DNA from 3 places in the Pseudonocardia sp. D17 genome. Region 2 is predicted to be linked to each of the others. Evidence: riboswitches for the same ligand, from Rfam matches in the RefSeq annotation. Region 2 holds a riboswitch; each other region holds the start of a gene.

Region 1 (4,243 bases), on a different contig from region 2:
GAGCGGCTCCGGCGCCCACGCCGGACCCACACCTCGACGGCGCCGTCCGCACTGCGGACGGCGCCGTTGGTGTGTTCGCAGGACGCCCCCGCTCGCACTCCGGCCGCTGGCCGGGCCGAGTCGACCCGGCGAGGCCGTCAGGCGCCGTGGGTCGGGGCTGAGCGGGTCGGGGCTGAGCGGGTCGGGGCTGAGCGGGTCGGGGCTGAGCGGGTCGGGGCTGAGCGCCGGAGCTGGGGGCGGGCCGAGTCCGTGCGAGTCGTGGCCCTGCTGCGAGTCGAGGCCGCGCTCCTGGGCACGGGGAGAGCCTTGCGGTTGCGCGCGAGAACCCGAGCGCAACCTCACCGTCGTCCCTGGCCGATCGGCAGCTCAGGTTCGCGCGAGAACCCGAGCGCAACCCCACTGTCGCCCTCGGCCCGATCGCCAGCACTCAGGTTGCGCGCGACGGCCCGCACGCAACCCCACCGTCCTCCCCCAGGCCCGATCGCCAGCACTCACGTTGCACCGACTCGCCCGCACGTAACCCCACCGCCGCCCCCGGCCCGACGGCAGCACTCAGGTTGCGCCCGACCGTCCGCGCGGAACCTCGCCGTCCTTCCCGGCCCGATCAACAGCACTCAGGTTGCGCACGACGGCCCGCGGGCAACCTCGGCGTCGTCCCCGGCGCAGTGGACAGCGCAGCGGTCGCGCTCGGGGACGGGGCCACGCCTCGGGCGCACGCGGCATTCGTCGGGAGGCTCTGGGATCACGACCGGGCTCCGCACTGTAGCCGGCGGCAGTGCCCGGCGAGGTCCACGACGAGGGACGGGGCGACACCCGACCCGCGAGCAGGTGCGGGTCAGCGGATGTCGCGGGCGTCGATGATGCGACGCACTGCGCGCTCCAGGGCGAACTCCGGGTCGGCGGCCGCGCCCTTGACGTCGGCATTGGCCTCGGCGGCGGCCGCGAACGCGACGGTGAGCCCCTCCGGCCGCCACGACCGCACCTGCCCTTGCGCCTTGCGGATCTTCCACGGTGGCATCCCGAGGGTCCCGGCGAGCCGGTTGGGGTCGCCGCGTCCGGCCGCACCGACCTTCGCCAGGGTGCGGACGGCGTCGGCGAGAGCGTCGGCGACGAGCACCGGCGCGACGCCGAGCACCAGCGCCCACCGCAGCGCCTCCAGCGCGCCCTCGCGGTCGCCGGCCACGACCTTGTCCGCGACGGTGAACCCCGTCGCCTCGGCCCGGCCGCGGTGGTAGCGCCGGACGGCCTTCTCGTCGACGACCCCGCCGGTGTCCGCAACCAGCTGGCCGGCCGCCGATGCCAGCTCCCGCAGCTCCGAACCGACTGCCTCGAGCAGCACGTCGACCGCGTCGCCGGTGATCTTCCCGCCGAGCCGGCGGACCTCGGCCCTGACGAAGTCGGCCCGCTCGGCCGGGCGGGTCAGCCGCTCGCAGCGGGTGACGGCCGCTCCGGCCTTGCGCAGGTCGTCGGCGAAGGACTTGCCACGGGCACCACCCTGGTGCTGCAGGACCAGCACGATCCCGTCGGCGGGCTCGGCGGCGTAGCGAAGTACGGCGGCGACCATGTCCTTGCCCGCCTCCTGCGCCGCGGAGAGGACGACCACGCGCCCCTCGGCGAACAGCGACGGGCTGAGGTGCTCGGCCAGCTCCTGGGCGTCGACCTCGCTGGTGCGCAGCCGCCGGACCTCGGTCTCGGGGTCGGCCGCGCGCGCCCGGACGACGACCTCCTGCACGGCCCGCTCGGCGAGCAGCTCCTCCTCGCCGATGACGAGGTTGACGGGCTCGGGGCGGCCGTCCGAGGCGGCTGGGGTCACGTCCACCATCGTCGCCCACGACGGGCCGCAGCCGTGACCCGCCTCCCACATCACGGACCATGCCTTCGCGAGGACGACGCCGGTGTCGTACGGTAATGGGTGAACGTGACCGCGGTCTGCCGCGGGACAACCGAATATGGCTCATCCAGAGGGGCAGAGGGAACGGCCCGTTGAAGCCCCGGCAACCGGCGTCGCACGACCATCGCGCGTGACGATCACGGTGCCAATTCCGACCCGCACGTCGCGGGGAAGATGAGGAGATCTTCCGATGACCCTTACTGCCGCTGCGCAGACCACCTCCCTCGATCTGGGCCCCGCCCGAGCCCTGTCTTGTCGTGAGTGCGGCCACGAGACCCCGCTGGCCGCGGAGTTCGCCTGTCCCGAGTGTTTCGGGCCCCTCGAGGTGGCCTACGACTTCCCGGCGGTGACCAGGGAGTCGATCCAGGCCGGCCCGCAGTCGATCTGGCGCTATCGCGACCTGCTCCCCGTGCCGTCCGACGTGCAGTCGCACCCGAACACCGAGCCCGGGATGACCCGGCTGATCAAGGCCGACCGGCTGGCCGCCGCGCTGGGTGTGCGGTCGCTCTGGGTCAAGGACGACACCGGCAACCCGACGCACTCGTTCAAGGACCGCGTCGTCGCCGTCGCGCTCGCCGCCGCCCGCGAGCTGGGCTTCACCGTGCTGTGCTGCCCGTCGACCGGGAACCTGGCCAACGCCGTCGCCGCCGCGGCCGCCCGCGCGGGCTGGGACTCCGTCGTGCTGATCCCCTCGTCGCTGGAGAAGGCCAAGGTCCTCACCACCGCGGTCTACGGCGGCACGCTGCTGGCCGTCGACGGCAACTACGACGACGTCAACCGGCTCGCCACCGAGCTCGCCGCCGAGCACGAGGAATGGGCGTTCGTCAACGTCAACGTCCGTCCGTACTACGCGGAGGGCTCGAAGACGCTGGGCTACGAGGTCGCCGAGCAGCTCGGCTGGCGGCTGCCCGAGCAGATCGTCGTCCCGATCGCGTCGGGGTCGCAGCTGACCAAGGTCGACAAGGGGTTCGCCGAGTTCGGCAAGCTCGGCCTGGTGGATGCGACGCCGTACAAGGTGTTCGGCGCCCAGGCCACCGGCTGCTCGCCCGTCGCGAAGGCGTTCGAGGACGGGCACGACGTCGTCCAGCCCGTGCGGCCGGACACGATCGCCCGCTCGCTCGCGATCGGCAACCCCGCCGACGGCCCCTACGTCCTCGACGCGGTCCGCCGCACCGGTGGCGCGATCGGGCACGTGTCCGACGACGAGGTGCGCGACGGCATCCAGCTGCTCGCCCGGACCGAGGGCGTGTTCGCCGAGACCGCGGGCGGTGTCACCGTCGCGACCGCGAAGAAGCTCATCGAGGCCGGCAAGATCGACCCCGACGCCGAGACCGTCCTGCTCATCACCGGTGACGGCCTGAAGACCCTCGACGCCGTCGCCGACCGGGTCGGCCCGACCGCCACGGTCGCGTCGAGCAGCAAGGCCGTCAAGGAGGCCCTCGCCGGGCGCGGCTGATCCCGCCCGCACCGCCCGTCGAGATCGTCGGCGGCGGGCGGGCAACGGGTCGCCACGGGAGACGACGGCCGGGCGCTCCGGCTCGTCCCCCGCGACGACGGCCGTGTCGCCGTCGTGATCGGTGCGGCGGACGACGACGCCCGCGCCACTGAGCACGGCGAGCAGCGGTTCGTTGGGGTGGTGGTAGGTGTTGCCGGCCCCGACCGACACCAGCGCGACGCGCGGCGCGACGGCAGCGAGGAACTCCCGCGACGAGTAGCGCGAGCCGTGGTGCGGCACCTTGAGGACGTCGGCCTGCAGCGGCACGTGCGAGGCGAGCAGATCGGCCTGGGCCGCGAGCTCGACGTCGCCGGTGAGCAGCACCGATCCGGCACGGGTCTGTGCCCGCATCACCAGCGACCCGTCGTTGACGGCGGTACCGTCGTCGGGATCGACGTCGGGCGCCGGGTGCAGCGGTCCGAGCACGTCGATCACCAGCGAGGGCCAGCTCAGCCGCCTGCCGGGGTCGAGAGTGACGACGGTCGTCCCCGCCCGCGCAGCCTGCGCCTGAATCCTGCGCAGCGCTGCCAGAGGCTGCCGTGACGGTCCGACGGCGATGCCCCCGACCGTTCGCCCGCGCAGCGCGCCCGCCATCCCGCCGACGTGGTCGGCGTGCAGGTGGCTGACGATCACGAGATCGAGGACGCGCACCCCGAGGCGGGCGAGGCAGTCGTCGGTCGGGCCGTCGTCGGGACCCGCGTCGACGAGTACCGCGTGCCCCGGTGAGCCGGTCGCCAGCACGAGCGAGTCGCCCTGCCCGACGTCGCACACCACGACGGCCCAGCCGCCCGGCGGCCAGCCGACCGGGACGACCCTCGTCGGCACCAGGACGAGCAGCAGCCCGACGAGAACCGCGA
Region 2 (4,243 bases):
GACCGACGCGCCGTGCCGGTCGCGGGGCCGGCGGGATCAGCCGTGCGCCATGCCGGTCGCGAGCCGGCGGGATCAGCCGTGCAGGGCGGCCCGCAGGGTCCGGACCGCCTGGTCGATCGCGGCTTGCGCGGCACCGGAGTCGCGCAGCGCGTCGACCATCATGAAGTCGTGCACCATCCCGAGGTAGCGGATGGCGGTGACCGGGACGCCCGCGGCGCGCAGCTTGTTCGCGTACGCCTCGCCCTCGTCGCGCAGCACGTCGGCCTCGTCGGTGAGTACCAGCGCGGGCGGCAGGCCGGCCAGCTGCTCGGTCGTCGCCCGCAGCGGTGACGCGGTGATCTGCGCACGCTCGGCCGGGTCGGTCGTGTACTGGTCCCAGAACCAGCGCATGCCCTCGCGGTGCAGGAAGTAACCGGTGTCGTACCGCTCGTAGGAGCCGGTGTCGAAGTTCGCGTCGGTGACCGGGTAGAAGAGCAGCTGGGCGGCGAACCGGACGTCGCCGCGCTCCTTGGCCAGCAACGTCAGCGCGGCGGTCATGTTGCCGCCCACCGAGTCTCCGGCCACGGCGAGCCGGGTGCCGTCGAGCCCGTGCGCCGCGCCGTCGGTGCCGATCCACTGCGCCGTGCGGTAACCCTGTTCGATCGCGACGGGGTAGCGCGCCTCCGGCGAGGGCGTGTACTCGACGAACACCACCGCGACCCCGGCGCCGACCGCGAGCTCGCGGACGAGCCGGTCGTGGGTGTGCGCGTTGCCGAAGACCCAGCCGCCCCCATGCATGTAGAGCAGGGTCGGCAGCGCGCCCGTCGATCCCTGCGGTCGGACGATCCGCACGTCCACCGGACCGGTCGGGCCACCGTCGACGGACACCCACTCCTCGTCGACCGGGGGCTTGGGGGTGTCGCCGGACTGGACGTCGTCGACCGCCTTGCGGCCGTCGGCCGGGTCGAGCTGGTAGAGGAACGGCGGCGTCGCCGTGGCGTCCACGAACGCCTGTGCGGCGGGCTCCAGTACCGGGTTCTCGCTCATCGTCTGCTCCGATCGCTCGATGTGTCCGCGACGTCGGCCGCGGCCTCACAGCGAGAAAGCTATTGCCCAACTAACTTGTGCACAAGTTAATGTGGCGCGTGCTACTGTGGGACACGTGAGTGACGAGTCCCTGCTCCTCGACGACCAGTTGTGCTTCGCGATCTACGCGGCCTCGCGTGCGGTGACGGCCACCTACCGGCCGCTGCTCGAGGAGCTGGGGCTGACCTATCCGCAGTACCTCGTGATGCTGCTGTTGTGGGACAGGGGCCGCTGCTCGGTCAAGGAGGTCGGCGCTGCTCTCGAGCTCGACTACGGCACCGTCACGCCGCTGCTCAAGCGGCTCGCGGCGCTGGGGCTGGTCGAGCGCCACCGCCGCACCGACGACGAGCGCGGTGTCGACGTCGTACTCACCGCCGAGGGGGAGGCGCTGCGGTCCCGGGCCGCCGCGGTCCCGACGCAGATGGGTACGGCCTTCGGCCTGTCCGCGGCCGAGCGCGAGGACCTGCGGAAGCGGCTGCGGACGTTGACCCGGTCGGTGCACGCGTTCACCGCCGAGCGTGTGAGCCCCGCCACCGGATGACCCGGGCCGGGTGCATCCGCGCTGGCTCGGGGCGTACCGGTGTCGTCCCGCATGGTGGGAGCAGATGTCCGGATTGACACCGGTGGGGATCGGGTTCGTACTGTCGGACGACGACGGGCGACCGTCGGAACCATCCAGAGCGGCCGAGAGACCTGGCTCGACGACGCCGCAGCAACCCCCCGTGACCGGGCGAGGGTGCTCATGCCGGGAACGATGGAGGCGGTCGTGAGCACCTACCGGGGGGCCTACCGGCTCCACGTCGACCTGCTGCGGGTGACGAGCGCGAGCTGTCGGGGCTGACCGGCTCGTCCGCCCTGCCCACGTCCCGGGCTCGTCCGCTCCCCGCCGGTCCCGCCGCGCCGGGCACGCTCCACCCGGGCTCGCCCGAAGGACCCGACATCGATGCACCCGACCGCCCTGATCCGGCCACCGCGCGCCCCTCGGACCGCGACGGAGGTGCGCGCGTGAACGGGTCCACCGACCCGCTGCTGCGGGTCCGGGATCTCGAGGTCTCCTACCGGGCGGCCGGCGCCTCGCTGCCCGCACTCCGCGGGGTGTCGCTCGACGTGGCGCCGGGCGAGGTGCTCGCGCTGGTCGGGGAGTCGGGGTCGGGCAAGTCGACGCTGGCCCACGCCGTCGTCGGCCTGCTGCACGCCAACGCCACGGTCGGTGCCGGCAGCGTGCGGCTCGCGGGCGAGGAGGTGCTGGGCCGCTCGGAGAAGGCGATGCGCACGGTCCGGGGCCGGGTCGCCGGGCTCGTCCCGCAGGACCCGACGGTGTCGCTCAACCCGGTGCGCCGCATCGGGCCGCAGGTCGCCGAGGCGCTGCGGGTGCACGGCCTGGCCACGCGGCGCAGCGCCCCGGTGGCGGCCGAGGAGCTGCTCGCCAGGGCCGGCCTGCCGGACCCCGGCGTGCGGGCCCGGCAGTACCCGCACGAGCTGTCGGGCGGCATGCGCCAGCGGGTGCTGATCGCCATCGCGATCGCCGCGGGCCCCGCGCTGCTCATCGCCGACGAGCCCACGAGCGCGCTCGACGCCACCGTCCAGCGGCGCATCCTCGACCACCTCGAGGAGCTGACGCGCGAGTCCGGCACCGCGGTCCTGCTCGTCACCCACGACCTGGGTGTCGCGGCCGACCGGGCCGACCGGATCGCGGTCATGTCCGGTGGGCGGCTCGTCGAGCAGGGGCCGACCGAGCAGATCCTCGCCGGGCCGACCGACCCCTACACGCGCAGGCTGCTCGCCGCGGCACCCGGCCTCGCGAGCGCGACCGCCGCGGCCCGCGCGCCGGCCCGGCCCGTGGTCGCGACCCCTGCGGTGTCGGGGGCGCCCGACGAGACACCGCTGCTCGTGGTCCGCGACCTGGTCAAGGACTTCCCGCTGCCGCGCTCGGCCGGCCGCCGGGCGGTGCACCGCGCTGTCGACGGGGTGAGCTTCGAGATCCGTCGCGGCGAGACCCTCGGGCTGGTCGGGGAGTCCGGATCGGGGAAGTCGACCACCGCGCGGCTCGTGCTCCGGCTGGCCGATCCGACCTCGGGCACCGTCGAGTTCGACGGCACCGATGTCACCACGGTCCGCGGTGCCGCGTGGCGGGAGCTGCGGCGCCGGGCGCAGCTGGTGTACCAGAACCCGTACGCGTCGCTGGACCCGCGCTTCACGATCGCCGACGTGGTCGAGGAGCCGCTGCGCGCCTTCAGGGTCGGCACGCCGGCCGAGCGCCGCGAGCGCGTCGCGGAGCTGGTGGACCGGGTCGCGCTCCCGGCGTCGGTGCTGGCGCGCCGGCCCGTCGAGCTCTCCGGCGGGCAGCGGCAGCGGGTCGCGATCGCGCGGGCGCTCGCGCTGCGTCCCGACCTCGTCGTCTGCGACGAGCCGGTCTCCGCGCTCGACGTCTCCGTCCAGGCGCAGGTGCTCGACCTGCTGGCCGAGCTGCAGGCCGGGCAGGGCCTCGCGTACCTGTTCATCTCCCACGACCTCGCCGTCGTGCGCCGGATCGCCCACCGCGTCGGCGTGATGCGCGACGGGGCGCTGCTCGAGCTCGCCTCCACCGAGGAGCTCTTCGCCTCGCCGCGCGAGGACTACACCCGTGAGCTGCTGGCGGCCGTCGCCGGCAGCCGTTCGCGAAAGGTTCACGCAGCCTCATGAGCGCGCCGTCGTCCTCCGGGCCGTCGTCCTCCGGGCCGTCCTCCTGCGGGCCGGTCCCACTGTCGGTGCTCGACCTCTCCCCGGTCCCGGCCGGAGGCACCGCCACCGACGCGCTGCGGCACACCGTCGAGCTGGCGCAGGCCGCCGAGCGCGCCGGGTACCTGCGCTACTGGGTCGCCGAGCACCACCTCGCCACGGGCGTCGCGTCGTCGTCGACCCCCGTACTGGTCGCCCTGCTCGCCGCCGCGACGCGCACGATCCGCGTCGGTTCGGGGGCGGTGCAGCTGCCGCACACGGCCCCGTTGCAGGTCGCGGAACAGTTCGGGACCGTCGCGGCCCTGCACCCGGGGCGCGTCGACATCGGGCTCGGCCGGTTCGACCTGCAGAAGATCCTCGCGATGCACGCCGCCGGTCGCACCGGGGCCGCGCCGACGCGGGAGCCGGCACCCGAGCGCGTCGTCGACGGCCTGCTCGTCCCGCAGCCGGGCAGGTACCT
Region 3 (4,243 bases), on a different contig from region 2:
CGTTCCTCGACATGTCGACGTCCGGCGTGCCGTTCCCCGTTGCGCCCACTGCATCCCCCGCGCTCGTCGTCGGACCGCCGTCGGACCGGAGGCCGTCGGGGCCGCGCGGTCCGCGCCGATGATTCTCCGGCGCCTACCCGTGCGTCGAGGGGTCGAAAAGCGGACGGCGGATCCGACCGGAGGATCCGGCCGGGAGGCGGCCGCGCGGGAGAGGGCGGGTGTCAGTGCCCGCAGCCGCGCCCGGCGCCGGTGACCTCGTCGCCGATGCCCAGGCCGAGCGGGTCGGTGTCCCGGCCGTCGGCCGTCGGCAGCCAGCGCCCGTCGACGCACTCGTAGGCCACGCCCGGGCCGTCGGTGACGAGCGTGCGCAGGGCGGCGAGGAGCCGGTCGACGTCTGCTGCCGTCGTGCCCAGGCCCAGGCTCGCCCGGACCGCACCCTCGGCCCAGCCGGTGAGGCGGGCCAGCAGCGGGTGCGCGCAGAACTTGCCGTCGCGCACCGAGATCCCGTGCTCGGCGGACAGGTAGGCGGCGACGAGGGCCGCCGGGTAGCCGTCGACGGTCAGGCTGTGCACGCCGACCCGGTCGGGCGCGTCGTGCCAGATCCGCAGGGTCCGGACGCCGGGGATGTCGGCGAGGCCGGCGTCGAGCCGCTCGGAGAGGGCACGCTCGTGGGCGGGAGCGGCCTCGTCGATCACGGCGTCCAGCGCCTCGCACGCGGTGGCGAGCGCGACGGCACCGGGGACGTTCGGGGTCCCGGCCTCGTGCCGGTGCGGGGCGGCGGTCCAGGTGACCTCGGCGGGGGAGCCGTCGCCGACGGCGTCGACCCGCACGACGGCGCCGCCACCCGCCAGGTAGGGCGTCGCGACGTCGAGCCAGTCGCGGCGGCCGACCAGGGCGCCGGTGCCGTAGGGCGCGTAGAGCTTGTGGCCGGAGAGCGCGACGTAGTCGATGCCCGTCGCCGCGATGTCGACCCGGCGGTGCGGGGCCAGCTGAGCCGCGTCGACGACGAGGCGGGCCCCGTGGGAGTGGGCGAGGTCGGCGATCTCGGCGAGCGGCAGCACCTCGCCGGTCACGTTCGACGCCCCGGTGATCGCGACGAGTGCCGTGGGCCGGGCCTCGAGAGCGGCCCGCAGCTGGGCGAGGGTCGCGTCGACGGTGGCCGCCGCGCGCAGCACCCGGTGCTCGCCGCCGCGCCAGGCCAGCAGGTTCGCGTGGTGCTCGACGTCGAGGCACAGGACCGCGCCGGGCACCGCCCCGGCCAGCAGGTTCAGCGCGTCGGTGGTGTTGCGGGTGAAGACGACGACGTCGTCGGAGCGGGCGCCGACGAACCGGCCGACGGTCGTGCGGGCCCATTCGAGCGCAGCGGTGCAGACGGTCGACGCGTAGCCGGCGCCGCGGTGCACGCTCGCGTGGTACGGGAGCAGCGCGGCGACCCGGTCGGCCACCGAGCGCAGGGCCGGGGCGCTCGCGGCGAGGTCCAGGTTGGCGTGCGCGACGGTCGTGCCGTCGACGAGCGGGACCGGCAGCCCGGTGCCCACGAGGGCCGGGAGACAGCTGGCTGCGGGGGCCGGGAGAGCGTGCGCCGCGACGTCGGCGGGGACGGTGGGCGCGGTGGGGCGGGCGGCCTGGAGCACAACGGACACGACGGACCTCCGGTCCAACAGGGACCCGGGGCGTGTCGGCGGGTCCGCGCTTGCCGACGCGCGTTCCGCGACGGCCTGGTCGTCACCCGGAGCACCCCGCCGCGGAGGAGGGTTGCCGGCCAGCGAGCCGGGGCTTGACGCTGGCGCTCTTGACCTGAGCGAGACCGTACGGGGCGGGCCGACGGGTGCGCAACCGTGGCGGCGGTCACATTCCGGGCGGTGTGAGTCGGGTCAGCGGCTCGCCGCGGGGCTGAGCGTGCGGGCCGTCGGCGCGTCGGCGGAGAGGTCGGCGACCATGCGCCCCAGGGCGGGCGCGACGGCGAACCCGTGTCCGGAGAAGCCGGCGGCGACCACGAGCGGACCGGTTCGGTCGACGAGGAACCCGGCGTCCGGTGTGGACACGAATGTGCACGAGCGCGGCGCCGGGTCGGTGGCGTCGAGGCCCGGCAGGTAGTGCTCGACGTAGCGCTGCAGCCGCGAGAGCTGCGCGGGCTCCGGCCGCGGATCGCGCACGTCGGGTTGCCAGTCGGGGCCCGTCCCACGGAACGCGACCTTGACCCCGATCCCGGGCACCCCGATCCCGTACACCGAGGCCGGCCACCCCTGCGCGGGTCCGATGTGGTGGATCAGGGTGGGCCACCGGACGTCGCCGACCACACACGGCGTCGCGCCGACGGGACGGAAGATCGTCGGCTGCTCCTCGGTGACGCGCAGCGCCGGCAAGGCCACGAGGTCGCCGATCAGCCCGGCGGTCCAGGCGCCCGCGGCGAGCACGACCCGGCGGGCCCGGATGGTCCCGCCGGGGATCGTGATCTCGGCCAGGTCGTCGTCCAGCACGTCGACCCGTTCGACGGGCGTCGAGTGCCGCACCGTGGCACCACGCCCGATGGCCGCGGCCGTCAGCGCGGCGACGGCCTGGTCGGCGCGCAGCCGGCCTGCCGAGTCCGGCTGGTGGAGCACGGGCCCGTCGAACCGCAGCCCCGGCCACAGCCGCGAGGCCTCGGCCGGCTCGAGCCACTGGTGTCGGATGCCGTGCGCGGCAAGCGATGCGGCCACGGCCGCGGTGCGCACGGGGTCGCCGTGGTCGATCCCGCCGGTGAGGTGCAGCAGCGCCGCGCCCGTCTCGTGCTCCAGCTCGCGCCACCGGTGCAGCGACTCGACCGCCAGCTCCACCTGAGCGGGCGAGGTGTGGCTCTGCCGGTAGATCCGGGTCGCGCCGTGCGAGGTGACGCGAGGGTGGCCCAGCTCGTCCTTCTCCAGGACGAGCACGTCGTGCCCGCGCCTGGCCAGCTGCCAGGCGGCGGCGGCGCCGATGACACCGCCCCCGATGACGACCACCTCCACCGACGCCGCCCGCCGTCCCGGCTGGGTTCGCGCATCGGGTGCAGGGGTCATGTGGCCCTCCGGGCGGTCGACGGGACGTGCTGGAGCGGACAGTCGTCGGCCGCGCTGTGCCCTGGTGCGCCTGCAGCGCACCGTGGGACCGTCGGGAGGAGGGCGGATGAACCGCGGTGGTCCGTCCGGGGACCCCGCGACGGGCCGCCCCGACTCAACCTGCCCGGTCCGACTGTGTCAAGCGTCGCAGCCCGGGTGGGGCACGTGTCCGGTCGCGGAGCGGCCATGGCGGGACGTCGTCGGGCACGGTGTCGTACGGTCGGGCATCCCGAAGAAGGAGCAGCCCACCGTGTCCGCAGCCGTCCCTGCCGCATCGACGTCGGCCGCCCAGCGTTCCGACACCGGCGTCCCCGCGTGGTTCACCGACGCCGTCGCGACCGAGGCGGAGCCCGGCGAGGTGCGGGTCGACGGTGTCGACGTCCGCTACCGGGCCTGGGGCCCGCCCGGCGACGGGTTGGTGCTGGTGCACGGCGGCGCCGCGCACGCGCGCTGGTGGGACCACATCGGACCGCTGCTCGCCCGGCCCGACGGCAGGCGCGTCGTCGCGGTCGACCTCTCCGGGCACGGCGACTCGGGCCGCCGCTCCGCCGGGTACGCGCTCTCGAGCTGGGCCGACGAGGTCATGGCCGTCGCCGAGGCCTCCGGCACCGGTCCGATGCCCGTCGTGATCGGGCACAGCATGGGCGGCATGGTCGCGCTGGTCGCGGCGCAGCGGCACGGCGAGCAGCTGGCGGGCGCGGTCGTCGTCGACACCCCGGTGCGCGAGCAGACGCCCGAGGAGACCGCGGCGCGGGAGCGGCGGGCGTTCGGCCCGCTGCGCGTCTACCCGACCCGGGAGGACGCGCTGAGCCACTTCCGGCTGGTGCCCGACCAGGACAGCGAGCTGCCCTACGTCGTGCGGCATATCGCCGAGCACTCGCTGCGCCCGGTCGAGGGCGGCTGGAGCTGGAAGTTCGACCCGGCCATGTTCGCGCGCACCGCGATGGCGCCCGGCGACCTCGCCGTCCCGGGCTGCCGGGTGGCGCTGTTCCGGGCCGAGCACGGGCTGGTCCCGGCCGACATGGGCGAGATGATCGTCGACCGGCTCGGCCGCGGCGTCCCGCTCATCGAGATCCCGACGGCCGCGCACCACGTCATGGTCGACGAGCCGATCGCCCTGGTCACCGGCCTGCGCGCGCTGCTGGCCGGCTGGCGGCACTCGCGGG

What was found. A riboswitch is a leader RNA that binds a small molecule or an ion and turns the genes downstream of it on or off. The one in region 2 is predicted to bind S-adenosylmethionine.
Region 1: another riboswitch for S-adenosylmethionine. It lies ahead of thrC (threonine synthase); the one in region 2 lies ahead of PSD17_RS35005 (ABC transporter ATP-binding protein).
Region 3: another riboswitch for S-adenosylmethionine. It lies ahead of PSD17_RS08235 (aminotransferase class V-fold PLP-dependent enzyme); the one in region 2 lies ahead of PSD17_RS35005 (ABC transporter ATP-binding protein).

What each region holds. Positions count from the first base shown of each region.
Region 1 is NZ_BPRG01000234.1:72,099-76,341, forward strand. Features, by position in the region: gene rpsT (30S ribosomal protein S20) at 1-2, shown strand, start outside; gene holA (DNA polymerase III subunit delta) at 836-1,822, opposite strand; SAM riboswitch class I at 1,952-2,072, shown strand; gene thrC (threonine synthase) at 2,082-3,347, shown strand; partial or broken gene PSD17_RS32085 (DNA internalization-related competence protein ComEC/Rec2) at 3,516-4,243, opposite strand, start outside.
Region 2 is NZ_BPRG01000257.1:53,399-57,641, forward strand. Features, by position in the region: gene PSD17_RS34995 (alpha/beta hydrolase) at 73-1,026, opposite strand; gene PSD17_RS35000 (MarR family winged helix-turn-helix transcriptional regulator) at 1,142-1,606, shown strand; SAM riboswitch class I at 1,734-1,826, shown strand; gene PSD17_RS35005 (ABC transporter ATP-binding protein) at 2,071-3,747, shown strand; gene PSD17_RS35010 (LLM class flavin-dependent oxidoreductase) at 3,744-4,243, shown strand, end outside.
Region 3 is NZ_BPRG01000044.1:23,339-27,581, reverse strand. Features, by position in the region: gene PSD17_RS08240 (NAD(P)/FAD-dependent oxidoreductase) at 1-13, opposite strand, end outside; gene PSD17_RS08235 (aminotransferase class V-fold PLP-dependent enzyme) at 222-1,643, opposite strand; SAM riboswitch class IV at 1,685-1,798, opposite strand; gene PSD17_RS08230 (FAD-dependent oxidoreductase) at 1,875-3,038, opposite strand; gene PSD17_RS08225 (alpha/beta fold hydrolase) at 3,328-4,243, shown strand, end outside.